DNA from 2 places in the Priestia sp. AB genome. Region 2 is predicted to be linked to the other one. Evidence: predicted binding sites of a transcription regulator. Region 2 holds the regulator's gene; the other holds the start of a gene.
The links. Region 2 encodes Rex, which represses fermentation and respiration genes when NADH is low (regulators of the CRP and FNR family bind a similar motif). Its sites were predicted from a motif close to TTGTGAAATATTTCACAA; they were not measured.
Positions count from the first base shown of each region.

Region 1: a site for Rex is predicted at 9,538-9,555, ahead of ahlS (AhlS family quorum-quenching N-acyl homoserine lactonase). Genes of this name have one in related genera too.

Region 1 covers NZ_JAQMYN010000007.1:288,724-303,745, forward strand. Annotated here, with positions in the region: gene POF52_RS21695 (LacI family DNA-binding transcriptional regulator) at 1-563, opposite strand, end outside; gene POF52_RS21700 (hypothetical protein) at 896-1,651, shown strand; gene POF52_RS21705 (DUF3951 domain-containing protein) at 1,661-1,876, opposite strand; gene POF52_RS21710 (GNAT family N-acetyltransferase) at 1,947-2,408, opposite strand; gene POF52_RS21715 (HAD family hydrolase) at 2,428-3,099, opposite strand; gene POF52_RS21720 (alpha/beta fold hydrolase) at 3,243-4,136, opposite strand; gene POF52_RS21725 (glycerate kinase) at 4,462-5,598, opposite strand; gene POF52_RS21730 (GntP family permease) at 5,619-6,887, opposite strand; gene POF52_RS21735 (sugar diacid recognition domain-containing protein) at 7,014-8,111, opposite strand; gene POF52_RS21740 (sigma-54 interaction domain-containing protein) at 8,108-9,496, opposite strand; gene ahlS (AhlS family quorum-quenching N-acyl homoserine lactonase) at 9,819-10,667, shown strand; gene POF52_RS21750 (iron-containing alcohol dehydrogenase) at 10,722-11,906, shown strand; gene POF52_RS21755 (DUF805 domain-containing protein) at 11,939-12,286, opposite strand; gene POF52_RS21760 (DUF3231 family protein) at 12,446-13,447, opposite strand; gene POF52_RS21765 (hypothetical protein) at 13,702-13,980, opposite strand; partial or broken gene POF52_RS21770 (HU family DNA-binding protein) at 14,204-14,475, shown strand; gene POF52_RS21775 (hypothetical protein) at 14,643-15,022, opposite strand, start outside.
Region 2 covers NZ_JAQMYN010000031.1:1,823-16,844, reverse strand. Annotated here, with positions in the region: gene rimI (ribosomal protein S18-alanine N-acetyltransferase) at 1-25, shown strand, start outside; gene tsaD (tRNA (adenosine(37)-N6)-threonylcarbamoyltransferase complex transferase subunit TsaD) at 22-1,038, shown strand; gene POF52_RS30175 (ABC-F family ATP-binding cassette domain-containing protein) at 1,293-3,227, opposite strand; gene POF52_RS30170 (redox-sensing transcriptional repressor Rex) at 3,686-4,324, shown strand; gene tatA (twin-arginine translocase TatA/TatE family subunit) at 4,378-4,563, shown strand; gene tatC (twin-arginine translocase subunit TatC) at 4,579-5,334, shown strand; gene POF52_RS30155 (YdiK family protein) at 5,360-5,587, opposite strand; gene POF52_RS30150 (CPBP family intramembrane glutamic endopeptidase) at 5,584-6,312, opposite strand; gene groES (co-chaperone GroES) at 6,612-6,896, shown strand; gene groL (chaperonin GroEL) at 6,963-8,594, shown strand; gene POF52_RS30135 (AAA family ATPase) at 8,753-9,703, shown strand; gene POF52_RS30130 (DUF58 domain-containing protein) at 9,715-10,905, shown strand; gene POF52_RS30125 (transglutaminase TgpA family protein) at 10,902-13,094, shown strand; purine riboswitch at 13,134-13,235, shown strand; gene guaA (glutamine-hydrolyzing GMP synthase) at 13,359-14,888, shown strand; purine riboswitch at 14,986-15,022, shown strand, end outside.

The sequences.
Region 1 (15,022 bases), on a different contig from region 2:
GTCCCTCCGATATAGCCAATTCTTTTATAACCGAGATCAAATAAATGATTTAATGCATGTTTAGTAGCTTTCTCAAAATCAATCATGACCGAATCGTACAAATCCTCATCCGCTTTGTGATTGATAAAAACAATAGTATCTAAATGATTGCTCACTTCTTGAACCGTTTCTGGACTAACTCTTCCCACTACAATTACTCCATCAAGATCCTGCAGCAGCTCTTCTTGCTTCATGCCTTTTAGTCTAAATGACTTTACTGTAAAAATTTCTTTTTCTGCGCATTCACTCTCTATTCCATGGCGAATAGAAGAGAAAAAAGGGTCTACTAGCTCTTCTTCAAGGGATTGAGCAAAAATAATACCTATCTTTGGAGCTTCTATGTCTTTTCCGTTTGCCGTTCCTTTTCGTATCTTCACGGGCGTATATTGCAGTTCCTTGGCTGCATGAAGAATGCGCTCACGAGTAACCTCAGATACAGAAAGCGTATGATCATTATTTAGTACTCTGGATACGGTTGAACTGGAAACATTAGCGTACGCCGCTATATCTTTTAAAGTTGCCATATTTTTACCTCTCTATTATAATCTTCTATTTTTACTAAATATTTATCTCTTATATTGGAAGAATAGCACATTAATAAAACGCTTTCAATAAATAATTTTAAAATTTCAGTAAATTTATTAAAATATTCTCCAAAATTCTTCATTTCTTTTGTTAGTTTCGCCGTTAAAATGACAAAAATCCGCTATTACTACTTTGTTTTTATGACCCTGCACTAAAACTTAAGTAAACTTTTAGTAAACATTAATTTTCATAAGAATTTGTTCAGATTTGATATAAAACGGTTTGTTGGGGAAAATAAAAGGAGAAATACTGATAAGGAAAGAGAGAGCATATGATTAGCCAACATTCTTATTTTCAACAATGTCTGCCTACCCTTCAACAATTACATAATATGAATTTCACGAAAGAACAGCTGTTGCAAAAAGGCTTTTTAATCGGTCAAGAAAAGGAACTAAGCATGTACTACTCACCCCATAACGATTACATAAATCCAAACGCTCATATTATTATTGCCGGCATCACACCAGGCTGGTTTCAAATGAAAACCGCTTTTAAACAATGCGTTTCCAGCCTGTCCCATCATCATCCGCTTGAACAAGTACTGTACGAAACAAAAAAAGCCGCTAGCTTTAGCGGAACGATGAGAGTAAATTTAATAGACATGTTAGATCGATGCGGCGTTCAAAAAGCGATCGTTATGGACAGTGCCGCTGAGTTATTTGCTTCACAGCGAGATATGCTGCATACAACGTCCGTATTAAAGTATCCTGTGTTTTACAAAGGAAAAAACTATACGGGTCATCAGCCGCCAATTGAACGATCAGCGCTTCTTTCACACTATGCTTTTGAAGTGTTTCCACAGGAATTGAACGAAATAAAGAATCCGTGCTTAATCGTTCCGCTAGGAAAAGCAGTTGAAAGTGTTTTAAGAAAACTTTCAAGTGAATCTTCGCTTTCTCAGCATACGTATTTATTTGGCTTTCCACATCCATCAGGAGCAAACGGACATCGTAAGCGGATATTTGAAGAACACCTAAGTGAATTTACGGAAATTGTGGAGGGGTGGGCTGTAAACAGAAGGAGTTGAAAACGACCTTTAGCTCTTTCTGTTTGCAACATCTCCTTCTTTTTCTTCTAGTTCTCGTTCATTTTGCTCTTCATGAAACTCTTCTTCTGTTTGTGCAGCAAGATAGTCAAACGGCGTATAGTAATTACGAGGAAGCTTTCGGTGCCAAACTGTTTTAATAATAATAATCATCAGCGGAATACTCACTGTTAAAATAGCGACTAAAACTAGTAGCGAAAAAATCATAAATTATTTCCTCCTGCTTTATGAACCGTGCCTCCTGAAATAACAAAGCGGATCCCCTACACCCATCCACTTATATTTCATCTACATTCACTGTCATCAGTATACGAGATTCATGAGTAACAAAACCGTTCTTTTCAAAAAAACGTTCTGGTTTGCCTTGGCCTCTTTCAGTAGACACGTAGACTTCTTTTACTTCTTTTTGTATAAGTAACTCGTTAAGGAAAGATAAAAGACTCGTTCCTATGCCAGTTTGCTGAGTGTTGCTTAACACACAAATTTCATTTACATAAAACGTCTTATAGTTCGCCCACTGTTCTTCATTTCCTACTATAAATCCTATGAGCTTATTATTTTCACTGTGGAAGTAACCTATCCCTATGTAACCTGGAGTTTTACTGATATCGTATAAACGAGCATAAGCAGTGTTTATACTCCAAGGCTCATTCCACGGTGAGGCACTAAAAACATTTGTATAGATGATTGCTGCTTCTTTAAGATCTTCATCAGTCAATAGACGAACTTCGGCTTTCATCGTGTTTCCCCTTTTCCCATCAGCATGCTTGAAACTCATTAATAACGTTTAACAGCTCTTTTAAATCCTCTATTACATACGAATCTGTGAAACTTCCGTCAAAGAAAACGTCTTTTTTCCATACAGCATGCATGCCTGCGCCTCTTGCGCCAAGCACATCATTTTCTGGATGATCCCCGATATATACACTTTCTTCAGCCGACACATCGAGCGCTTTTAACGCTCGCAAAAAGATATCTTTTTGCGGCTTTTTAATGCCTTCTTGCTCGGAAACAAGTATAGTATCAAAATAGTGATCAATTCCAAGCGCTTTAATATTCATCCACTGAAAGTCCGTAAAACCATTTGTGATCATGCCTAGTAACAACCCTTTTTTCTTTAGCTCTTTTAGTACATCCTCCATATGTAAAAACGGAACGCAGTGAGCTGGAAAATAGTGAAGGTAGTCGTCTAGCATCCCTTCCCACGTTAAACTTGGAATATCATATTCAGTCAAAAGCTGCTTATATACTTTATCTTTCCATACGTAGCCTTTTTGATCTAACTCAATAAATCTAGATGTGTACTCTTGCTTCGGTATGAGTGCTAGTTCTTCACTATATCTCTCGTACTGATCTTGAATAAAAAGCTTCAGTGAACTGTCTCGATCTAATAATGTCCCATCTAAATCAAAAATGACGGCTTTAATCATGTTTTTCATCCTCTATATGTAAACCAATTTAACGATTGGTTAATTATAACATTTATAGACATAGAACGAATAAATTAGTTATCGTTCTTCACTCTACTAGAAAAAGGAGATCCAATGTTCGGACTACTTTTCTTAAATCAACTTTATTTCTTTTTACTTGAATTAACAGATGTATCTATAAAATCATTTACATATTTGCTCATTTCTCTGTACTTCGTCCAGTGTAAATAGTGATGACCTTGTAAAACGACTAGTTTTTGCGACGATACGTGACTTAATTGGTTTTGATAAAACGTAATATTCGATTTTCCTTCTTTTGCTTCTTTATCTATTTTTCTAGTAAAAATCATTACGGGCATTTTTGAAGGAAACGACATATCGAGAGTTTTATTTATATTGTTGTTCAGCTCTTTTGCTTCATCAATGACGTTTTTGTTGTAGCCTTTCCAGCTGGAGATTGCTTTTGTCATTTTTAAATTTTTTGCTGTATACGTTCCTTCTTCGGCTAGCGGTAGATACTGATTAGGACTAGTAAGCAGGGCTAAGCGAGCAACTCCACTTGGCGCTAAAACACTCATCAAACTTGGTATATTCGGCGCTTCTTCTTTAAAATAATCCAGCACTTGTGGCAACGTAGGGTCTATTCCAATAATTGCTTTTACTTCATCTGGATATTTATTAGCGTAATACATGCTGTAAACGCCAGAAACCGAGTGTGGCATTAATATATACGGACCCTTTATATTCGATTTTTGCAAAGCTTCTCTCATTTCACTTACACTATTTTCTACTGTGCGCTTTTTATTCGTAATGTCACTCCATCCGTATCCAAATGGTTCTACTACCACAACTTTATTATCCTTCGACAGTTCATTTACTAAAGGTTCAAAATCCAGTGCAGGCGCAGTCGTTCCTAGGCCAGTTAGTAGTACAATTGTATTTTTTCCTTTACCTTTTGTATATACATGAATATCTCTGCCATTAACCTCTACTAATTGACCAATAGGCGGGTACTTTTTCTTTTCTACTGCCGTTATAACTTGATTCGTTACAACCCAAATAATGCATATCCCCAATATAGCTACTATCACATTTCGTAGAATTCTCAAGAACCTAACCTTTTTTTGCACGTTTACCTCTCCTTTCCGTAAGTAGCAGTTAACAAGCAGATGCCCATGCTAGTGACTCTTTGTAACTGCTTACTTACTATGACGCTTCAGAAAACGTTTAGTTCTATTTCCTATATAAAATTTAAAAGAATGATAGCAGCTTACTTCAGCACTAAACGAAAAAAAGGCCTCTTCTTATGGAAGAGACCTTTTACTATTTATTAAAAAGAGAACAATAAAAACTGTAACCCCTTTACTTGATTCCTAAGCGTATAACTGACGCTACGTTTTTAGCCGTTCTTTCAATATTTTCATCAGCTTTTTCTAGCGCTTCCGGAAGAGTTACTGCCCCGGGCACGACGCTGAATAAAGCAGAAATACCGTGTTCATACACAGCTTCGCTTCCCGCTCCAATGCTTCCTGCTATCGCTATCACGGGAACGCTATGCTTTTTTGCTGTTTTGGCTACGCCGATGGGTGTTTTTCCGTAAATGGTTTGACCATCTATTCTTCCTTCACCGGTAATGACAAGATCGGCATTTTTAATATAGCTTTCTAGCTGAGTTGCTTTAATGACAATGTCTACACCTGGCTTTAACTCCGCAGATAAAAATGCCAGCAGGCCCCCTCCTAGTCCTCCTGCCGCTCCGGCACCAGGAACACTTTGAATATGAATACCCATTTCCTTTCCAACAATCGCTGCGTAATGAGCTAAATTACGATCAAGCTGTTTAACCATATCAGGAGTTGCGCCTTTTTGAGGACCAAACACAGCGGATGCTCCGGTTTCACCCGTTAACGGATTGTCTACGTCGCACGCAACTTCTACTTTGACTTCAGCAAGCCGAGAATCCAAGTTTGTAAGATCAATAAAAGTTAACTGATCTAAGCTGCCCCCTCCTTCTTTTATTTCTGCTCCTTTAGCATCAAAAAGCTTTGCCCCTAAAGCTTTTGCCATACCGGCTCCTCCATCATTTGTAGCACTTCCTCCGATGCCAATAATGATATGCTTCACTTTGTGATCTAACGCTTTAAGAATGAGCTCGCCGGTTCCTCGCGTTGTTGTGACAAGTGGATTGCGTTTATCGACAGGGACATGATGAAGGCCTGAAGCGGCTGCCATTTCAATAACAGCCGTTTTGCCGTCTCCAAGAATTCCGTAAAAAGCTTCCACCTCTTTATCTAAAGGTCCAGTTACCTTAGCTTGTATAATTTGTCCGCCCGTCGCATCCACAAGCGACTGAACGGTTCCTTCTCCACCGTCTGCCATAGGTACTTTACTAATCTCAGCGTCTGGAAAATGAGTTCTTATTCCTTTTTCAACCGCTTCACAAACGCGCAAAGCCGTTAAGCTTTCTTTAAATGAATCCGGTGCAATCACAATTTTCATAGAAACACTCCTTTTTGTTTTTACCCGTATAGCTTTAATACACCAAATATAAGCGTAGATACAATTGCCATAATGAGTCCAATAAGCGATTCGTAAGGGATTAATTTTAAACGTTCTTTTATTTTCATGTTTACACTTCCGCCCGTTGCGTGGAAAAAGCTTCCGTGCGGGAGGTGATCAAGTACGGTCGCTCCGGCATGAACCATAGCAGCTCCGGCTAAAGCAGAAACGCCCAGCTCTAAAATCGTCGAGCCAAAAACTTGGCTTGCGACTGCTGTTCCTGCTGTTGTCGAAGCGGTTGCCGCTGACATAAAAATACCTGAAACCGGAGCTAAAACATAAGCTGGCAATCCAATGGCAGACAAGCCTTGAATAATCACGTCTTTTAGCTGAGAGTTAGCAATGATTCCTGCTAATGTCCCTGTTCCAAGAAGCATAATGGCTACACCTGACATTTTTCCTAATCCAGAAATAGCGTATGTATTAAGCTGTTTTCCTTTTTTCATCACAATGGCACCCACAATTCCTCCTACAGGAAGCGCAACCATTGGATCAATATTAAGATCAAAAAGCGGGCGCAGCGCCAGTAGCACGATGGTAACAATTGGTGCTATGATGGCCGTTAAAAACAGCGGCAAGCTGCTTGCATCCACTGTATCTATTTCTTCAATTTGAACCATTGTTCCTTTTTTCACTAATCGTTTGGCTACTATATAAGTGGCCGTTACGCCAAATATAGCGGGAATAATTCCTGCAGCCATCACGGATGTAAGCGGAATATTAAATGCATCTGAAGCAGCAATGGCGTTAGGATTAGGAGACATTAAATTTCCTGCCTTTCCTCCTCCAATCATCGCTAATAAAATAGCTGGCTTTGACATACCCGTACGTTTAGCAATTGCTAAAGCAATAGGCGCCACTGTGATCACAGCCACATCCACAAACACACCTACTGTCGTAAGAATGAGTGTGGCTAGCGCTAGAGCTAAAAGCGCTTTTGTTTCCCCTAGTTTTTTTACAATGGTTTCTGCTATAACTGCTGCAGCACCTGATTCTATTAATACCCCGGCCAATATACCAGCTGCAAGAATCCGCAGCACTGCGGGAATGATGCCTTGCGCTCCTTCAATCATTAAAGTAACGGTATCAGCAATATTAACTCCGCCAATCAGTCCTCCTATTAAAGCTCCGGCTATCATTCCGTATGCAGGAGCCACTTTCTTTAGAATTAATATAATGGCAATTACTAATGCACAAATCGCGCCTAACGCGCTTACTTGAACGTCCATAAAGCATCCCCTTTCTTGTTTCTTCTATCCCCAATGCTAATTGTAAGCGCTACCTTCAATTCTTTCATTAGTCACTTCAACAAAAAAAGACCTTGCTATCGCAAGATCTTTTATGCACGTGCACAATTATGAAATTTTAGATAACAGTAGCGCTACATACAGTTCGAGAAGGTCTTTTACTTTCCTTGGATCTTTTCCCGTGATGCTTTGGATTTTATCTAGACGGTAGCTTAGCGTATTTCGATGTATAAAAAGCTTTTTAGCTGCCGTGCTTCCTTCGCCATTTTCTTCTATGTAGACCGTTAACGTTTCGATAAGTTCTTTTTTCTTATCATATTCCTTTAGCTTTTTATAGTGATCCAACAGATCATGATTTTCTTGAAAACCGGCGCGTTGACGTAACAGTACGGGAATTTGATAATCCGCATAGCAGTAGAAATCAGCTTCTGGATGAAGCTTTGAACCGACCGCAAGCGTATCTTTTGCCTGCTGATAAGATACATGAAGGCCTTTAAAATCAGCTTGAAAAGATCCTGCCGCTAATTTACACACCATACCAGACGCCCGAAGCTGTTTTTCCAGCTGTTCCGCATAGCTGCTAGCGCTTCCGGCTTCTATAGATTTTAATAAGACCACCCCGTCTGGAAGCATAGCGTATAAGTCATTATTAGCTATGTATTTCTTTACAAGTTTCATGACTTTATGACGATTTTCAGCTGTAACAATCACTGCCACTCGTGGAAGGTATAAATTAATATCAAAGCGATTCGCCCGGTCAAAAAATAAAGAGTCAAACGGATCTTCTTGTTGAAGAAGCTGATGAACCAGCTCTTCTTTTAATCGTTCATCCCATTGAATTTCCTCTATTAAAATCATTTCTTGAAAAATCATTTCAGCCGCCATGCGCACAAGCTCTCCGTAATTACGAATCTGTTCTGGCAGTCCTGTTAACCCCACGACTCCAACAATTTCTCCGTTAAAGAAAATAGGCAAATTCACGCCCGGTTTGGCCCCTCGCAGCGAGTCAGCCTGCTGCTGAGTGATTTCGTAGGAACTGCCGCTTTTTAATACCATTAACGCTCCTTCGTGGATTTGATTCATTCGATTTTTGTCACCCGAACCAATAATGACTCCTTTTTCGTTCATTACGTTAATGTTGCAATCAATAATCTCCATCGTTCTACACACAATTTTCTGAGCTAATTCTTTTGTTACGTATCTCAAGCCTGCTCCTCTCTTTCTTTACATTCCCATCTTTTTAGTTTCTTTATCAAAGTAGAATGATCGATACCTAATTCTTTCGCTGCTTGCCGGAGTGATGAACAATGTTGAATAGTTTCTTTAACGAGCCGCTGTTCAAACTGCTCCACTTTCTTTTTTAGAGGTAAATAATCATATTTTTCATCTTCATTATAAGTATGAAAAGGTAAATGATGGGCTTCAATTATTTCACCAGGAATAGACACAATCATATTCTCAACCATATTTCGAAGCTCTCTTACATTTCCCGGCCATTGGTACGCTTCTAGCATTTGCTTCGCTTTATTTGATATGCGCTTTTGGACGTAATACAAGCTGCAAAAGTAGGAAACGTAATGATCAACGAGTAAACTAATATCCTCTTTACGTTGAGATAAATGCGGAAGGGTGATTTCAACTACCTTTAAACGATAGTATAAATCTTCACGGAACCTACCCTTTTTAATAAGCTCTCCTAGATGTTGATTTGTTGCCGAAATGATTCGTATATCGATACTTTTTGTTTTAGTTCCTCCAATTTTCTGTACCTGCTTTTCCTGTAACACTCGAAGCAGTTTTACTTGCAAGGAAATTGGCATTTCACCAATTTCATCAAGCATCAAGGTTCCGCCATCAGCGAGTTCTAACAGTCCTATTTTCCCTTCTTTTCGAGCGCCAGTAAAAGCTCCCTTTTCATAGCCGAATAACTCTGATTCTAGCAACGGTTCAGGAATGGCTCCGCAGTTCACTTTAATGAAGGGCTGATTGTTTCTATCGCTTGAATCATGAATAAGATTAGCGACTACTTCTTTTCCCGATCCTGAGGGACCTGATAGAAGAATACTTGTAGGAAACGGAGCTACTCGTTTGGCTTGCTGATAAACCAAGTTCATCCTATTGCTTTGAAACACTAGGGGCTGTTCCGACCCATTCACTTTTACAGCGTATTTATTTGCATTCATATGTGAAAACTCTTTTACCTTTAACAGCTCTTTTTTAACTGCGTTTAACTGTGTAATATCCTGTACAGTGGTAACAACAAGCTCTATTTCACCTTGTTTGTTAAACACTGGATTTCCTGTTACCATAACGTCTCTTCCGCTTGAAATCGTTTGCATAATAGAGCGCCGTTTTTTTTCTTCTAACACAAGTAGGGAAACAGATTGATCAATATATCCTTCATCTATAACGGTTTGCATATGCTTTCCTAATACGTTTTGTTTATTGGTTCCTGTGATTTTTTCATAAGCTTCATTTACATATATCGTTATTCCCTTTTTATTTACTACATATATTCCGTCCGTAGAGAATTCAATAATGGCCTGTAACGTTTCGTTCGTCAAATCTTTTTTTTCTTTAAAAGAAGTCATTATTTCATATTCCTTTCTTATGGTGAATTTCCGCCAATATACGGTGAAACTTTTCACCACTATCCATTCAATGTACAATAGGCTTTTTCCTTCTAAAAGCGGTGAATTTTTTCAGCACATGGTTATAAAAATCAAGGAAAATTGAGCTAATATTTACTTTTCGAATATTGGCATAGAAATTGCAGTTTAGTATGTTGAAAGAACAGGAGAGAGTCTCCCCCTTTCTAAAAAGGATTATTCTCTCCAGAATATAGGGTAAATGCAGTACAAAGTCATTTTAAAAGTACAAATAAAAATCCCGCTACGTTTAGGAGGCTATTGTATGTGTAATATTATTAAACCTAACTCAAAGCTTTATGTGATGGATAACGGCTCGATGCAAATGGATAAAAACTGGATGCTTGCAATGTATAACCCAGCAACTGTTAAGAACCCTCATACACCTACGGAATTTGTAGAGTTTCCAATTTATACTGTATTAATCGATCATCCGGAAGGGAAAATTCTGTTTGATACAGCCTGCAATCCTGAATCAATGGGACCACAAGGACGCTGGACTGAAGCAACTCAACAAATGTTTCCTTACTCAGCTACAGAAGAATGTTATTTACCGAATCGATTAGAACAATTAGGGGTTGATCCTAAAGAAATTAAATTTGTTGTTGCTTCCCACCTTCATCTTGATCATGCTGGCTGCTTAGAATTGTTCACTAACGCTACTGTTATCGTTCATGAAGATGAGTTAAACGGCACCCTTCAGTCTTATGCACGCAATCAAAAAGAAGGTGCTTATATTTGGGCTGACATTGACGCGTGGATAAAAAATGACCTTCATTGGAAAACGATTAAACGAAACGAAGATACCATTAAACTGGCAGAAGGAATTAATATATTGAACTTTGGAAGCGGACATGCTTGGGGTATGCTTGGCCTTCATGTTCATTTGCCTGAAACAGGTGGCATTATCTTAGCATCTGATGCAATCTATACAGCTGAGAGCTATGGTCCTCCTGTGAAACCACCCGGTATTATCTACGACTCTCTCGGGTATGCAAACACGGTTGAACGTATACGCCGTCTAGCCTACGAAACTAATTCGCAAGTTTGGTTTGGTCACGATGCAAATCAATTTCAGCAGTTCCGCAAATCTACTGAAGGTTATTACGAGTGAAATCAAGCAACTGCTTAAGATAAAAAATTTTTCTATAAATTGGAGGGCAAACAAATGACCATCTCAAAACTAGTTTTCACCCCTCTCAGCTATACAGGATGGGGATCACTTCAACAACTGCTTCCGGAAGTGAAAAAATATCACCCTGCTCATATTTTAATTGTCACAGATCCCGTATTAAAAGACATTGGACTTGTAGATAAAGTGAGTGCTCCTCTTATCCAAAATGGATATGAAGTAGATGTATACGCAGATACGGCACCAGAGCCGCCTTTAGCGCTTGGTGAAAAACTCGTATCTTACGCAAAAAGCCGAAAATTTGATTTAGTCATTGGAGTTGGTGGGGGCAGCGCATTAGATTTAGCAAAACTTACGGCTGTTTTAGCTGTTCATGACGGAGCTGTAGAAGAATATTTGAACTTAACTGGCACGAAACAAATTACGGAAAAAGGGCTTCCAAAAATTTTAATTCCTACGACCTCCGGCACGGGCTCAGAAGTAACGAATATTTCTGTATTATCTCTTGAAAGCAGCAAAGACGTCGTGACCCACGACCATTTGCTTGCAGACGCTGCCATTGTAGATCCCGAGCTTACGCTGAGCGTTCCTTCTAAAGTAACGGCGGCTACAGGGATTGATGCATTAACTCATGCCGTGGAAGCTTATGTATCAGTGAATGCAAATCCAGTAACGGACGCCTTAGCCCTAAAGGCTATACGCATGATCAGCTCTTCTTTAAGAACAGCTGTAGAAGATGGCGAAGATAAAGAAGCGCGAACTCAGATGAGCTACGGAAGCTATTTAGCGGGACTTGCTTTCTTTAACGCAGGCGTAGCCGGTGTTCATGCGCTTGCTTATCCATTAGGCGGTCAGTTTCATATTTCTCACGGTGAATCAAACGCTGTACTGCTTCCATACGTGATGGGTTATATACGCAGCAGCTGCGTGGAAAAGATGCGGGATATTTTTGAAGCACTAGGCGGAAACGCTACCTCTTTATCAGAAGAAGAAGCTTCTTATCAGTGTGTGAAACAGCTGCAGTCACTTGTCAAAGACGTGGGCATTCCTCAAACTCTTCGCGGATTTGATATTCCAGAAAGTGCCCTTCAAAAGCTGACAGGAGATGGCGTCCAGCAAAAACGAATTCTCGCTCGCAGTCCTTTGCCTCTTCATGAGAAAGACATACGAGCTATTTACCAATCGGCTTATGATGGCGCTATAGTAGAACCTCTACACTAAAGAACTCCCCCTTACCTAGGGGGGAGTTCTATTTATGCTGCTTTAGCCGTTGTACCAAAACGATTCTCTTTAGGGTCACTAGGCTGACAGAATAAAACAATTAGCCAAATACCGCCAATAAGCGGAACTAATGTAATGAGCTGCCACCATCCGCTTTTTCCCGTATCATGGAGCCTTCTTGCTCCTACCGCTAACGAAGGGACTGCAATCAATAGCGAGTAGATTACCGGCAGAAAAAGAGGCTTATCAATAACGAACTGAATGAAAGAAAGAATAAATGAAATAACAAAGTTGACCAATACAAACATCCAGTATTCAGTTCGGCTTGCTCTGCCAGAAAACGTCCCGTAATTTTTCAACACTTTTATGTACCACTTCATATGCAACACCCTCCTTTTTTAGTATAAAATTGTAAATTTATAGTTTATATATCCTTTTTATGCAAAAAACAAACCGTTAAACGAACAAATAACGACATTTTTTATACAAAAGAAAAAACTTCTTTCAAAAAAGAAGTTTTCTTCATGTATTATGCTTTTCTATTTAATCAAATCATTTCGGTCTTCCATACTTGGCGGTTCCTCAAGCCACCCGTTTTTGGCCATGATTTTTCCCCCGTCTTGCCCGTATGTTAAAATGTCTTTGGCCGTACTGACAAGAGTAAGAGGAAGATCTCCACGTAAACTAAATGCAGTGCCTAGAGCGTTGCTTCCCAGACCGAAACTGCAGAACAAACTCACGCAGTACATCATTAGTTTATCTGAAAAAGGTGCTACTTTTGACTCGGTCGCTTTGGCTCCCCACGTTGCAGGCGTCTGAATATCGCTCTCTAAAAGAATTTTGCTATAATCACTTACAATTTTCTTAGCCAGCTCTTTTCCTTTTACAAAATACTTCTTTACTTCAGGCTCACTTGCTACTTGAGCAAACCCTGTGATCATTTGCATGCCAAGAATGTTGCTTTCAATAGCGTAATAAATATGCGCTACCTCTACAGTATTTAATGCACGTTTACTGGAAAATAAATGGAGGCCATTCATGTAATCTGTACCTTCAGCAAACTTCGCTGTTTTAGGTACTGAAACAGCTGGAGGCCTTGGAAGCACGTTTTTTTCCTGAAGATAATCTACACATTTGTCATAGCCACTTTGCGTGAAAGCGGTAAGCTCTTTATATAGAGAGATCATGTCTTTTCTGTAGGACATGGTTAAATGAAGCGTATGTAGCCCCATGCTAATTTCTTTTAAAAGGCGAAGAAACATAATATCAAACACTTTATCATAAAGCTTAGGAACACCGACATTTACGTCTTTTTCTGTGTATCCTACCGGTATGGCTGCCCCTTCATTTTTTAGAATCGTTTTGATATCTTCAATATAGTTCACCACTTGCATATACGTATCTTGCATAATTTCTTTTGCCCCGTCATCTTCTGCGTGCACAATAAAATATTCTAAAATTCTTTGGGTCATTGTTTTTTGCTGATAGGTCATCCAAAGAGTAGCAATTTCACTTGAACTTAACGTTATTTCTTGACTCATGCACTCAACCTCCTGCTAGGGATACATACGTAAATCTTCATTTATTCAAGAGTGGGTATCTGTAATGAAGACTTTATTCTAGACCTTAACATTCGTCCCCGCAGTCAGATACACAACTCTGTCTCTTCCTCAATTAATTCTGCTTCATTTACTATGCACAAATTGGAAGAATTCTATGTATTTACCCTCGCTTTTAAATGGAGGAAACAAAAAAGCCCCCTCTCATTAAAGGCGCTTTTTCAAAGAAAACGTTTTTATTCCATCGTATCAGAAATTCTTTTGTAGCTTCCGCATTTTTTTAGATATTGAATAATATCTTGATCTTTTACACGCTGAATAGCTGATCCGAACAGTTCTGCTGCTACCTGCATACGTTCATGTTTATGTTCAATGGTCATAATATATCGAAGCGCATCCACAACCGGTGCATTGTGACGTGTACGACGAGTTATGTACTCGTGAATGGCTTCATTTAACCCTTCCGATTCCGCTTGTTGAAACTCAGGTTTTCTTACTGCTTGACTATATACCACTTTTTTGCCACTCCTTCTCCTCATTTTTAATCATTTTTATCTTTCTTTTATTTCCATTTCCCTAACAAAAAGGAAACAAAACATGCAATGTTAACTTTTTTTAGAGTTTTCTAGCAGATGCATGATACATTTAAAAGAACATAGGTTTGATCCTTTATAAGGAAACTATGATATATTTTTTGTCTACACAGACTATACACAGTAAGGAATGAGGTATTTAGATATGAATAAAGCTGAATTTATTGATGCTGTTGCTTCAAAATCAGAATTAACAAAACAAGACGCAAAAAAAGCGATTGATGGATTATTCGAAATCATTACTACGACGCTTGCACAAGAAGAAAAAATTCAAATCGCTGGATTTGGTACATTTGAAGTACGTGAACGTGCCGAACGTACAGGCCGTAACCCCAAACAGGTGAACAAATCGTGATTGCTGCTACAAAGGCTCCAGCCTTTAAGCCAGGAAAAGAATTTAAAGAAGCTGTTAAATAAAGAGTCTAATGCTGGGTATAAAGTAAAACAAGCAGGCTCTTAATAATTAAGAATCTGCTTGTTCTGTTCTATATAAAGACTATTTCAGTAAGTTATTTTATTTTTTCTAAAAAGATACATATCTAACAGCATATTAACAAGCAATAGATTAAGCTACTACATTTATTTTAATATACAGTTGAGCTAGATAGAATATCTTTATGAAAACGTACTGTTTCAGAACTATAAGTAGTCACATTTAGTACACTTTTTATAGAATATGAGATGAGGATACCTCCCTCTTCCATTGTACTCACCCAATAAGGATGAAAGGGTATTAAAAAATAAAATCGCTTATCAAGTTTTTCTAAAACAAATGGTTCGGTAACATTTTTAGTTTCTAAATTACCAACAGAGACATCAATTTTATCACCTATTCTCATCCCACCATAACCCTCTATACAAATTTCAATAAATCCAGTTTCTTGAAGTAATTCTAATTCAACTTCTCCGACGTAATCATATCTTTCTAGTATGTTCGTTCCATTTTTAATTGATTGACGTACGA
Region 2 (15,022 bases):
ATTAGTTATGTGGGTGAATTTATGAGTGAAAATCAATTAATTTTAGCATTAGAAACAAGCTGTGATGAGACAGCAGCGGCCGTGATTCGAAACGGTCATGAAATTGTAGCCAATGTGGTGGCATCACAAATAGAAAGCCATAAACGATTTGGCGGTGTCGTACCGGAGATTGCATCTCGTCATCATGTGGAACAAATTACGGTAGTAGTTGAAGAAACTTTAAATCAAGCGAACTTGACGTTTGCAGATATTGATGCAATAGCTGTAACGGAAGGACCTGGGCTTGTGGGAGCACTTCTTATTGGCGTAAATGCAGCCAAAGCGCTAGCATTTGCGCATCAAAAGCCATTAATTGGTGTTCATCATATTGCAGGACATATTTATGCAAATCAGTTAATCAAAAAATTAGAATTCCCGCTTTTATCGCTAGTTGTATCTGGAGGGCATACGGAGCTTGTATACATGGAAAGTCACGGTCAGTTTAAAGTGATTGGTGAAACGAGAGATGATGCAGCAGGAGAAGCCTACGATAAAGTAGCCCGCACGTTAAACCTTCCATATCCAGGCGGACCGCATATTGACCGCCTTGCACATGAAGGAGAGCCATTAATTGATTTGCCGCGTGCCTGGCTAGAAGAAGGATCCTATGATTTTAGTTTCAGTGGGTTAAAATCAGCAGTTATTAACACTGTCCACAACGCGAAGCAAAAAGGTGAAGAAATTCTTCCACAAACGCTTGCTGCTAGCTTTCAAGCGAGTGTTATTGATGTGTTAGTAACTAAAACGGTTAAAGCTGCAAAGGAATATAACGTTAAGCAAGTGTTAGTAGCAGGAGGAGTTGCTGCTAATAAAGGACTTAGAGCAGCGCTAGAAGAGGCATTTGCACCATTATCAAACATTGAGCTTATTATCCCGCCGCTGTCTCTATGCACGGATAATGCCGCAATGATTGGAGCAGCGGCAAGTGTACGATTTGCTCAAGGAAAACGCTCAGATATGTCATTAAACGCAAACCCCGGTTTAGACTTGGAAGAGTAGGAGACGAATGAGATTTATTTCTCATTCGTCTTTTTTGTGGGTAAAAATAATTTATCAACAATATTCAATAAATTTAGAATTTCCTGTGGATAATTATGTGGAAAAGTCCGTGCACTCAGTACACGGACATGTTATCAACAAGTTTTAATTATGAAAATCAGACAGATATCCACTATTTATTCACAGAGTGGATAAAGCTTGTCCTAAAGGGCACGAACAAGTAAATAGGGTGAATAAATACGAAAAAATACAGGCTATTCTTCTAGAAGCAGCTGTAATTCTTCCCACTCTTCCATTAATGTGGATAACTGTGAAGAAATTTTTTCATTTTCACCGTTTAATCTTGATACTTCTTCGTGGTTTTGATAAATTTCAGGATCACAAAGAAGTTCTTCATTCTCCGCTTGTGCGGCTTCTAATTTGTTTACTTCAGTTTCAATTTCTTCAATTCGGCGCGTTCGCTGCCTCATCAATTTCTTTTGTTCTTTATCTTGTTTATAGGACTGTTTATCTACTTTTACCGTACGTTCTTCGTTGGCTTTTATATTTTCTAATTCTTTGATTTCCTCTATTTCTGCTTTCTTTTCTACATAATAGTCATAATCTCCAAGAAATTCTTCTACCCCTTCAGGAGATAGCTCTGCTATTTTGTTTGCAATACGATTAATAAAATAACGGTCATGTGAAACAAATAATAGAGTCCCTGGGTAATCAATTAATGCATTCTCGAGTACTTGTTTGCTATCTAAATCAAGATGGTTAGTAGGTTCATCCAAAATTAAGAAATTAGCTTTTTGAAGCATAAGCTTCGCAAGAGCCAAACGTGCTTTTTCACCACCGCTAAGCGTCGAAACGATTTTCAGTACATCATCACCTGAAAACAGAAAATTTCCAAGCGCTGTACGAATTTCTTTTTCAGGTTTGGATGGGTAGTCATCCCAAAGCTCATTTAAAACGGTTTTATTAGACGTTAAATTAGCTTGCTCTTGGTCGTAATAACCAACCATTACGTTTGAGCCAAAAGAAATGGTTCCAGTCTTGAAGCTTAGTTTATCCACAATACCTTTTAATAACGTAGATTTCCCAACTCCATTAGGGCCAACCAATGCAAGGCTTTCACCTTTTTTAATCCGAAGGTTTGCCTCTTGGACGACATATTTGTTTTCATCATATCCGATAGACACGTTTTCGAGATTTAAGACTTCATTTCCGCTTTGACGCTCAATTTCAAACGAAAAACTAGCTGATTTTTCGCCTTCGTTAGGTCGATTTATTAACTCCATTCGATCGAGCTGCTTACGTCTGCTTTGCGCACGTTTTGTAGTCGATGCGCGGGCGATGTTTCGCTGAATAAAATCATTCAGTTTTGCGACTTCATCTTGCTGCTTTTCGTACTGACGCAACTCTTTTTCATATCGCTCTGCTTTTTGTACAAGGTATTTAGAGTAATTGCCCGTGTACTTGACCGTTGTTTTTTGTGTGACCTCATACACTTGATTTACGACTTTATCAAGGAAGTAACGATCGTGTGAAACAATTAAAATAGCTCCTTCATACCCTTGCAGAAACTGTTCCAGCCATGCTAAAGTTTCAATATCTAAGTGGTTGGTAGGCTCATCCAGAATAAGCAAGTCTGGCTTTGTTAAAAGCAGTTTTGCAAGAGCCAAGCGCGTTTTTTGTCCACCGCTCAAGGAGGAAATAGGGGTGCTATAGTCAAAGTTTGAAAAACGGAAACCGTGAAGAATAGATCGTGTATCCGCTTCATATTGATAGCCGCCTAAATCTTTGAACGTTACTTGAAGCTGATCGTACTCTTTGGTTAGTTTTTCGTATTGAACTGAATCATTAAAAATGTCTGGATCGCCCATCTTCGTTTCAAGCGTACGTAATTCTTTTTCCATCTTCTTTAATGGAGCAAAGACTGTCATCATTTCTTCCCATATGGAGAGTGTTGACTCAAGAACTGTATCTTGTCCCATATAATCAATGGAAACACCTTTAGGTTTAATAATTTCTCCGCTGTCATAAGAAAGCTGCTCAGCAATAATTTTTAATAAAGTTGATTTACCTGCACCGTTTCGTCCCACTAGGGCAATGCGGTCTTTTGATTGTACTTCTAACTTTATATTCGATAAAATGGGTTCTGCCCCATAGTATTTTGTAATACCGTTCAATTGTAGAATAATCATTTTTTCACCTCTAGTAGTATATCCATAGTGTATTTTAACATATTTTCAACTACAAGTTCTTCCTACAAGCGTTTGTAATTTGTAGAGGGACAAGAACAAATGATGAAGCGAATGTTTTGATTCATGAAATAAAATGATTTTACCTGCACATTTTATACAGGATACTATGTTAAAATAAGAGATAAGTGCATCTCTGAACTTATATATGATGGATGTAGAAAATCCGTCATGACTAACAAACGGATCCTTTGAAGGGCTAATTGCTTCGTTCTAGCTACCGACTTTAAGTATTCCTGGATAGACAAAAGGCGTCGGGGTGTGAAGCGGAGTATATATAAAACAAGAGAAAAGAGAGAGAATTGGAAGCGCTACCTCAAGGCGGTTGAGGCTTTGTGAAAGGTAATGCAATATGACTTGAAAATGTTAGTAATGACATACATGAACTGAGGGGGTACAACGTGAACACTGAACAATTAAAAATACCACAAGCAACGGCTAAACGATTGCCGCTTTATTATCGTTTTTTAAAAAACTTGCATGCTTCTGGTAAACAGCGTGTTTCGTCAGCGGAGTTAAGTGAGGCAGTGAAAGTTGATTCTGCTACTATTCGCCGGGATTTTTCTTACTTTGGAGCATTAGGGAAAAAGGGATACGGCTACAATGTGAATTATTTACTTACATTTTTCCGTAAAACGTTAGACCAAGATGAAGTAACGAAAGTAGCACTGATTGGCGTAGGGAATCTGGGAACGGCCTTTTTAAATTATAATTTTATTAAAAATAATAACACCAAAATTGAGTGCGCTTTTGATGTGATAGAAGATAAAGTCGGTACAAAAGTAGGCGACGTGCCGGTTTATCACCTTGACCAATTGGAAGATTATATGAGTGATGATATCTCAGTGGCGATTTTAACCGTTCCTGCCACTGTGGCTCAGCAAATTACCGATCGTTTAGTGAGTTGCGGAATTAAAGGGATTCTAAACTTCACTCCTGCACGCTTAAACGTACCGGATGAGATTCGACTGCATCATATTGATCTGGCTGTAGAATTACAGTCGCTTGTCTACTTTTTGAAAAATTATCCTGTTGAATAAGATGGACTGTGTTACGATTTCCTTAAGTCTAAATTAATAAGGAGAGTGGGAATATGGGGATTGGAGCAGGCAGTTGGATTATTATTGCGATTGTAGCACTGCTTATTTTTGGACCGAAACGGTTACCGGAGCTAGGAAGATCAGTCGGGCAAACGCTTAGAGAGTTTAAGCATGCCGCTAGCGGTGCCTCAGAAGATCGTGAAAAAGATAAACAGCGTCAAGTAGATGACAAAGAGTAAAAGGGTGATCATAGTATGACCGAACAAGAAATGTCAATATATGATCATATAGGAGAGCTGCGAAAGCGCATTTTAATTGTTTTATTTTTCTTTGTCATTGCCACAATTGGCGGCTTTTTTATAGCGGATAAGGTTATTGTCTATTTACAGCATGCTGATGAGGCAAAAAATTTAACGATGAATGCATTTAGGCTAACAGATCCAGTTAAGATTTATATGCAGTTTGCTGTTATTATCGGCTGTGTACTTGCAGCTCCTGTTGCACTGTATCAACTTTGGGCATTTATTAGTCCTGGTTTATATGAAAAAGAGCGTAAGGTAACGCTTGGATATATTCCTGTTTCCATTTTTCTCTTTATCGGCGGTGTCTCTTTTTCTTATTTTGTGTTGTTTCCATTTGTCGTCGATTTTATGACGCGCGTTTCTGATGAGCTGAATGTAAACCAAGTGATTGGCATTAATGAATACTTTTCTTTTTTAATGCAGCTCACACTGCCTTTTGGCCTGTTGTTTCAGCTTCCTGTTGTCGTCATGTTTTTGACGCGATTAGGAATTATCACGCCTATGTTTTTATCTCAAATTCGAAAGTATGCCTATTTCGTACTGCTAGTTATTGCCGCACTTATTACACCACCGGAATTGCTCTCGCACATGATGGTGACAGTGCCGCTCTTAATTTTGTATGAAATCAGCATCATTATTTCCCGCATTTCGTATCGCAAAGTGTTAAAGGCAAGGGCAGAGCAAGAAAGAGAAGATGTTAGTATGTAAAAAAACCACTGAAACAGTGGTTTTTTTATTTAGATGAATCATCTTGATTTTTATATTGCTGCTGCAACTTTTTAATTTTATAGTGCAAGATAAAAATGCGCACCGCAAATCTGAAATCGAACGCGGCTACGAGTGCAAATAAGATCGTGGGGAAATTCCACACGGTTTCCTGAGCATTTTGAATAGCCAGGTAGGTGAATAAAATCCCCATAATAATATAAATAAACCCTCGTGTTAAAGGGATATTCTTCATAAAAACATGCCTCCAAAAATAAACTGCATTTGTTCTGCTTGCTTTTGCATTTCTATAATTTTATCTGCAAAAATAGTTTGAGATAAAATAACGATTGTATTCATCAACACGTGAGCAATAATGGGTACAATAATTAGTTTTGTTCTTGCATAAAGGAATGCAAATACAAATCCCATGGCTGTATACACGAGCAAATGTTTAAAATCCCAGTGTACGGCAGCGAAAATAAGGGAACTAATAAATGCAGAGACAAAGAAATTATATCGTTTGTGAAGAGAGCCGAAAATAATCTTTCGAAAAATAATCTCTTCTAGAATTGGTCCAATAACAGACGTAACGACAATGAGGAACGGCGTTGCTTTAACAAGATTAACAATATTTTGTGTGTTTTCAGATACTTGGGTAATGCCAAGAGCGTGCTCAATCATACCTGCTACAGCTTGACCAGCCATAGCCAGGAACACCCCAAGGACTGACCAGACCACAGTTACCGTTGTTCCCGCATGTTCTATACGCATGGACATGTCACGGCGCAGCAGCAGTAAGACAATAAGTAAACCAAGGATAAAGCTAATGATGGTCCAATAAGTCAAAAGCATGACATTCGCTGTTCGAACTGGATATTGATCAAACATTCCTGTTAATTTTAACAGCGGTATACCAACAACTCCTGAAAACTGCATAAGGATGTAGGTGAGGATAACATACCAATAACGTTTTTCCAATCTTCTATACTCCTTTAAAAGGTTTTTATGTATATATGTCGAAGAAGTACTGTAAAGTTAGTAATTTCTTCTTGCTCGTATTGTAACATACATATTATTGAACAGAGAAAAGAATGCTTTATTTCTCAAAATCGTCGAAATCTAAAACTATTATATGTAGTTTTCGTAAATTTTAAATTTTTTTTGTTTAATACTTGCAAAAAAAACCCACTTTGTTTTAATATAATAATTGTGTTAGCACTCGTTGAGGTTGAGTGCTAATAAAAATGCAAACACATTATTTGAGGAGGTTGTTTCACTTGTTAAAGCCATTAGGTGATCGCGTAGTGATTGAACTTGTAAAATCTGAGGAAAAAACAGCAAGCGGTATCGTGTTACCGGACAGTGCAAAAGAAAAACCACAAGAGGGTAAAATTGTTGCTGTTGGTACAGGCCGAGTATTAGAAAGCGGTGAGCGTGTAGCTTTAGAAGTAGCTGCGGGCGATCGTATCATCTTCTCAAAATATGCGGGTACTGAAGTGAAATACGAAGGTACTGAATACTTAATTTTACGCGAAAGCGATATTTTAGCTGTAATCGGCTAATTTTAACCACAAACTTATCATACGTAAAAAATAGATTATTAAGAACTCTTGAGGAGGTCAAAGAACATGGCAAAAGATATTAAATTTAGCGAAGAAGCACGTCGCGCAATGCTACGTGGTGTAGATACATTAGCAAATGCTGTAAAAGTAACGCTTGGACCAAAAGGTCGTAACGTTGTATTAGAAAAGAAATTCGGTTCACCGCTTATTACAAATGACGGTGTAACAATTGCAAAAGAAATCGAATTAGAAGACGCATTTGAAAATATGGGTGCTAAATTAGTAGCCGAAGTTGCTAGCAAAACAAACGACGTTGCTGGTGACGGTACAACTACTGCAACAGTTTTAGCGCAAGCAATGATCAGAGAAGGTCTTAAAAACGTAACGGCTGGTGCTAACCCAATGGGTATCCGTAAAGGTATGGAAAAAGCAGTAGCTGTAGCGGTTGAAGAACTAAAAGCAATCTCTAAACCAATTCAAGGTAAAGATTCAATTGCTCAAGTAGCGGCTATCTCAGCAGCTGACGAAGAAGTAGGTCAATTAATTGCTGAAGCAATGGAGCGCGTTGGTAACGACGGCGTTATCACACTTGAAGAATCAAAAGGTTTCACAACTGAATTAGAAGTGGTAGAAGGTATGCAGTTTGACCGTGGGTATGCATCTCCTTACATGGTAACTGATTCAGATAAAATGGAAGCTGTATTAGATGATCCATACATCTTAATCACAGACAAAAAAATCGGTAACATTCAAGAAATCTTACCGGTATTAGAGCAAGTTGTTCAACAAGGCAAGCCTCTATTAATCATCGCTGAAGACGTAGAAGGCGAAGCTTTAGCAACATTAGTTGTGAACAAACTTCGTGGTACATTCACAGCTGTAGCTGTTAAAGCTCCTGGTTTCGGTGATCGTCGTAAAGCAATGCTACAAGACGTTGCGATCTTAACAGGCGGAGAAGTAATCACTGAAGAGCTTGGTCTTGACCTAAAAACAGCAAGCATCGATCAATTAGGTCGCGCTTCTAAAATTGTTGTAACAAAAGAAAATACAACAGTTGTAAACGGTGCAGGAAACGCAGAAGACATCCTAGCACGCGTAAACCAAATCAAAGCTCAGCTTGAAGAAACAACTTCAGAGTTTGACCGTGAAAAATTACAAGAGCGCTTAGCAAAACTTGCTGGTGGCGTAGCTGTAATTAAAGTTGGTGCGGCAACTGAAACTGAGTTAAAAGAACGTAAATTACGTATTGAAGATGCATTAAACTCTACGCGTGCTGCGGTTGAAGAAGGTATCGTAGCTGGTGGTGGTACTGCATTAGTAAATATCTATAATAAAGTAGCAAGCATCGAAGCTGACGGTGACACTGCTACAGGTATCAACATCGTATTACGTGCGATTGAAGAGCCTGTACGTCAAATCGCTCACAACGCTGGTTTAGAAGGATCAGTAATCGTTGAGCGTCTAAAAGGCGAAGCAGTTGGAACTGGATTTAATGCTGCAACTGGCGAGTGGGTAAATATGCTAGACACTGGTATCGTTGACCCAACAAAAGTAACGCGTTCAGCTCTTCAAAATGCTTCTTCTGTAGCGGCTATGTTCTTAACAACTGAAGCAGTTGTTGCTGACAAGCCAGAAGAAGGCGGAGCACCTGCAATGCCTGACATGGGCGGCATGGGTGGAATGGGCGGCATGATGTAATCACTGCCCTCTCTGAAAAAGCGACCAAGTACTCACTTGGTCGCTTTTTTGCGTGAGTTAATATTTTCAGATTTTTTGAAAATTTGTTAAGATAGTACTATGTTTATTGGAAAACTTATTAAACTCAAGGCTTAACTGAGTTTTAAGGGGGAGCTTTATTGATTCAGCCGGATCATATTAATAGTAAATTAAACCAAGTATTAGAAAACATCGATCAAATTGTGATTGGAAAACGTCAGGTATCTACGTTGAGTTTGGTTGCTTTGCTTGCAGAGGGGCATATTTTGCTTGAAGATGTGCCGGGTGTGGGGAAAACGATGCTCGTGAAGGCACTGGCCAAATCAATTGATGCAGAATTTAAACGAATTCAATTCACGCCTGATTTGCTGCCATCCGACGTAACAGGCGTTTCTATCTACAGTCCGAAAGACATGGAATTTCATTTTCGTCCAGGTCCTATCATGAGCCACATTGTACTCGCTGATGAGATTAACAGGACTTCTCCTAAAACACAATCGGCGCTTTTAGAAGCAATGGCTGAGCATCATGTAACAACCGATGGTATCACCCGGGAAATTCCAGCGCCTTTTTTTGTGATGGCTACTCAAAATCCTGTTGATTTTGATGGGACCTATCATTTGCCGGAAGCGCAGCTGGATCGTTTTTTATTCAAATTAGGCATGGGATATCCTACGCAAGAAGAGGAGCTTCAAATTTTAAATGGCGTATCTACCCAGATCAATCTTGAAGATGTCAAACCCGTCATGAGTATTCCAGAATTAGTACAGGCTCAAAAAGCTGTAAGCAGTATTTATGTAGATGATGCGATCAAGCACTATATCATTGAAATCATTCGCAAAACGCGCTCTCATCCACATGTTTCGTTAGGTATTAGTCCTCGTGGGACGGTTTCATTTATGAAGGCCGTTCAAGCATATGCTTTAGTGAAGGGAAGAGATTACTGTCTTCCTGATGATGTTCAAGAGCTTGCTTCGTATGTGTGTGCACATCGATTAACGCTAAGACCTGATACCCAGTACAGCGGCTTAACAGCGAGTGATGTGATGAAGCAAATTATGGCTGATACGAAAGTACCTGTTAAAAGGTAAAAGGGTACTTTATGAAACAGTATATAAAAGTGATATGGAATAAATGTAGAGACTGGTTCGTTTTATTCTGCATCTTTGCTGTTACGTTTTCTTACGCCATGTTTCAAGGGGGCTTTGTCAGCTGGTTTTTATTTTATAGCTTCTTACCTTTTGGATTATATGCGGTAGCCGTTTTGCTTTATCCGTTAAAGAAATGGAATGTTACTCGTGATGTGAAGCTACAGCCTCGATTCGCTGGAGATCATCTTTCGTATGACATTCATATTACACGCTCCTCGGCTTTTCCTGTTTATATGGCAGCAGTGAAAGAGGAGAGTAACCTTTTAGATCAAGAAGAAAGAACAATTTATCCGCTTTTTCAACGAAACGCTGTTATTCCGTATGAAAGATCGTTTGTAGAAAGAGGAGAATATGAACTTTTTACGATTTCGATTGAACTGAGTGATTTATTAGGAATTGTAAAAAAGAAGGCATATTATCCGCTGCAGCAGCGATTTATCGTGTATCCTCAGACTCATGAAATAGATATACCGTTCCTTTTAGCGGGAATAGAAGAAGGAAAAAATGAAGTTTCGACGGGGAATCAATCTACTACGTTAGTGACAGGCATTAGAGAATATCAGCCGGGTGATCGAGTAGGGTCTATTGATTGGAAGGCGACGGCTCGTAAAGCTACGTTGATTTCTAAAGAGTTCGGTCATTATCATGAACGGAGTATGATTATCATTGCAGATGTTATCAGCTCTTTATACTTTGAAGAACGAATGAGCTTTCTGGCATCCATGCTCATTCATGAAGAAACCAAGCGTAAAAAAATCGATTTTCTTTTAGCTGGAGATGCACTTTTTTCACCAAAAACCTCTGAACAAAGTGAGACTGATAACCTGTTGTATCACTTAGCGCGTGCACAGCCTATTAACAATCGAGCATTCGAAACAGAATTTAAGAGTATTGCCATTCAAAAGCAGCATTCTTTTATGGTCATTGTCAGTCAAGTTACAGGGACTCTCATTGGGCAGATTCAATCTAAGCTAAGTCTGCATGCTAAGGCATCAATAATTGTCGTTAAAGATGAAGGAGCAGGGCTTAGTGACGAAGAGACGGTTATTGTAAATGGAATACAATCTTCTGCTTTAACGGTTGAAGTCGTTAATATTCCTCTTCCTCTATCATCTAAAGGAAGTGAGGGCAGAAATAAGTGAATAAATCAGCTTTGTATGTAAAAAACATCTTATTGTACGCGGGAGCATTCTTTTTATTAGTGGAATGGCTTCTTCCTTTAAATGAAGTGACGGATACCAATCAAATTCAGTACTTTATCTTGTTTGTTGCTTACTGTTTTTTGTGTTTAACGTTTCGCTTGCCGTTTATCGTGATGACGTTAGGGAGTATATTGTTTATTTTGTTTTTGCTTCACAATCTCTATTTCCAAGGAGCCTTCTTTTCTTCAGACTGGCTTCCGAGACTTTTGGAGATTCTTCAGTCAGATGCACAAAGTATCATGGAGTGGAATATAGCGAATTTATCATTTGAAATGAGGAGCACTTTATTTTTTGTGCTGCTTTGGATTATGGCTTATTTAATTCGATATTGGATCTTTTATCAAAAAAGAATTTTCTTCTTTTTCTTCTTAACCATTTTGTATATTACCGTGCTGGATACCTTTTCTACTTACGATGCGGGAGCTGCTATTATTCGTGTGACGATTATCGGATTTTTATTAGTAGCCATGCTTCGCATAAATCCTGAACGCATAAAAGCTGCGAGCACTGAGCGTTTAGAAAATAGAAAACGATCGTTTCTTTTTCTAGGCAGCTTTTTAGCTATCGTCATTGTGCTGGCTTATCTCGCTCCTAAACCAGGGCCGCAGTGGCCAGATCCCGTACCTTTTATCACGGCGCATACAACAAATCAAGGACAGGGAGAATCTGCAAGCGGTCAACGAATTGGCTATGATATGGACGATTCTAAATTGGGGGGATCGTTTGTCAATGATGATACAGTTGTGTTTACAGCCAAAGTAGAGGATGAGCACTATTGGCGTATTGAAACGAAGGATGTTTATACAGGTAAGGGGTGGGAGCTGTCTAAAGAGGAAGAAAAAGTACCATTTAAAGGAAATGAAAACTTACTGCCTCAATATGACTCAAGTGTAGCAGGACAAGTAAGAAAAGCAGAAGTTGCCTATTCGCAGCCTTCTGTTCATCTTATGCATGTTCCTCAACTGCTGTCGCTAACCTTAAAAAATGGCATTCAAACCGATGTTACACCGACAAATGAAAAATTATATCCTTATCAAAATAACAAGCTTGTTACTGTTCAATCGTATGAGATGACGTATAAATATCCTGTATTTGATATTGGGCTTCTTCAGCAAGCAGAGGAAAAAAAGGCAGAGAGTTTAGAGAATAATAACGAATTTATAGCAAGGTATACACAACTTCCTGCTAACTTGCCGAAACGAGTAAAGGATTTAGCCCGTGAGGTAACAAAAAATAAGAACAATCGTTATGAAAAAGCGAAAGCCGTTGAAGAATACTTCCGATCAAATCCATATGTATATGATACTGAAAATGTTCCAATTCCTACGAAAAGTAAAGATTATGTGGATCAATTTTTATTTGATACAAAAAGAGGGTACTGTGATAACTTCTCTACCTCTATGGTCGTGCTGCTTCGTTCATTAGATATTCCTGCTCGGTGGGTAAAGGGCTATACAGAAGGTGATGCCACCGTCATTTCAGGAAGTAGTAAGTGGACAACCTATGAAATTACACAAAATAATGCTCATTCTTGGGTCGAAGTCTATTTTCCAGGAGCGGGTTGGGTACCTTTTGAACCAACAAAAAGTTTTTCTAATCCTTATGATTTTGTAGATAGCCAACCTAACAACTCTAGTGAAAATAGTCAAAGGGAAGAAGAGAAACAAGAAACGCAAGTGAAGGAGCAGCCTAAGGAAAAAGAGCTTCCGGTACAAGAAGAAAAAGCGAAAGGAAAAACAGCTTCTCTTCAAAATGCTAAGCTGTTTATGAAGTGGAAAGTGCTTTTCTGCGGACTGATTGTAGTTATGTTAATAGTAATATATCTCAATCGATTTAAATGGTTTTTACCTTTTTATATCTCTTTTTATAAAAAGAAAGAGAGTGTGGAAACCTTTGAATCAGCGTATGCTTTTTTACTTAAAAGACTCGCTGCAAATGGACTGAAGCGGCAAGGAAGTCAGACGCTGCGCGACTTTGCAGGAGAAGTAGATGAAAAATTAAATACGGTAAATATGCTACAATTAACGGAAAAATATGAGCGGGTTTTGTATCGAAATGCAGATTCCATAAAAGAATGGAAAGAGTCGATTGAATTGTGGGAAAATTTAATCAAAAAAACGAGTTCTTGACCATTGTTTCGCGGATTGATAGAATATTCTCGAACTTACTATAAATGTTTCGTATACCTTCATATATCCTCGATAATATGGTTCGAGAGTCTCTACCGGGTCACCTTAAACGATCTGACTATGAAGGCAGAACAGTCTATTTGACGATAAACGTCGTGCTCAACTAGACTTCTGCCTTTGTTTTTTGAGGGAGAAGTCTAGTTTTTTTTATATTTTAGGGCATAATAACAAGTGATTATTTACACATTCGGAGAGGTGAACAAGATGGAAGGCATGATTGTTGTATTAGATTTTGGTAGTCAATATAACCAACTGATTACGCGTCGCATTCGCGAGTTCGGAGTATATAGTGAATTGCATCCGCACACAATTACAGCAGAAGAGATTAAAGCATTAAATCCAAAGGGAATTATTTTCTCTGGAGGCCCAAACAGTGTGTACGGTGAAAACGCATTTCACTGCGATGAAAACATTTTTGAATTAGGTATTCCTGTTTTAGGTATTTGTTATGGAATGCAATTAATGACTCATCATTTTGGCGGGAAGGTAGAAGGTGCTAGCCATCGTGAATATGGTAAAGCAGCGATTAACGTACAAAACGATTCATTAATGTACCATGAGTTGCCAAAAGAACAAGTTGTTTGGATGAGTCACGGTGATTTAGTTGTAGAAACACCAGCTGGTTTTGAAGTGGACGCAACTAGCCCATCTTGTCCAATTGCCGCAATGAGTAGCAAAGATAAGAATATGTACGGAGTGCAGTTCCATCCAGAAGTTCGCCATTCAGTGCACGGTAACCATATCTTAAAGAACTTCGTGTTTGAAGTATGTCATGCTGAAGCAAACTGGTCAATCGAGAACTTCATTGAAGTTGAAATGGATAAAATCCGTGAAACAGTTGGAGATAGAAAAGTACTTTGCGCACTTAGCGGTGGAGTAGACTCTTCAGTAGTAGCTGTGTTAATTCACAAAGCAATTGGTGATCAGTTAACATGTATGTTCGTAGATCACGGTTTATTACGTAAAGGTGAAGCGGAAAGCGTAATGGAAACATTTAGCGAAGGCTTTAATATGAATGTAATTAAAATCGATGCAAAAGATCGCTTCTTAGAAAAATTAAATGGCGTATCAGATCCTGAACAAAAGCGTAAAATCATCGGTAATGAATTTATTTATGTATTCGATGACGAAGCTGCTAAATTAAAAGGGTTTGATTTCCTAGCTCAAGGTACGCTATACACAGATATTATTGAGAGTGGGACAGCTACAGCTCAAACGATCAAATCTCACCACAACGTAGGTGGATTACCGGAAGATATGCAGTTCAAACTAATCGAACCGTTAAACACGCTATTCAAAGATGAAGTACGTGCATTAGGTTCTGAATTAGGTATTCCTGACAACATCGTTTGGCGTCAACCTTTCCCAGGACCAGGTCTAGGTATTCGTGTACTTGGTGCAATTACGGAAGAGAAGTTAGAAATTGTACGTGAGTCGGATGCTATTTTACGTGAAGAGATTGCAAAAGCTGACTTAGAGCGCGATATCTGGCAATACTTTACGGTTCTTCCTGACATCCGCAGTGTAGGTGTAATGGGAGATGCTCGTACGTATGATTACACAATCGGTATTCGTGCTGTTACATCGATTGATGGTATGACTTCTGACTGGGCGCGTATTCCTTGGGATGTGCTTGAAGTTATCTCAACGCGTATTGTAAACGAAGTTAAGCATATTAACCGCGTAGTGTATGATATTACAAGTAAGCCACCTGCAACGATTGAATGGGAATAATATGTAAGAAAACCGAACAAACGGACATTCTTTTATAAGAATGTTCGTTTTTTGTTGACTTTTTTAAAAAGTTAATGGTAGGATAGTAACATAAAACAGCGAGATATAGCTTTAATGTCGTATAATATTGGGGA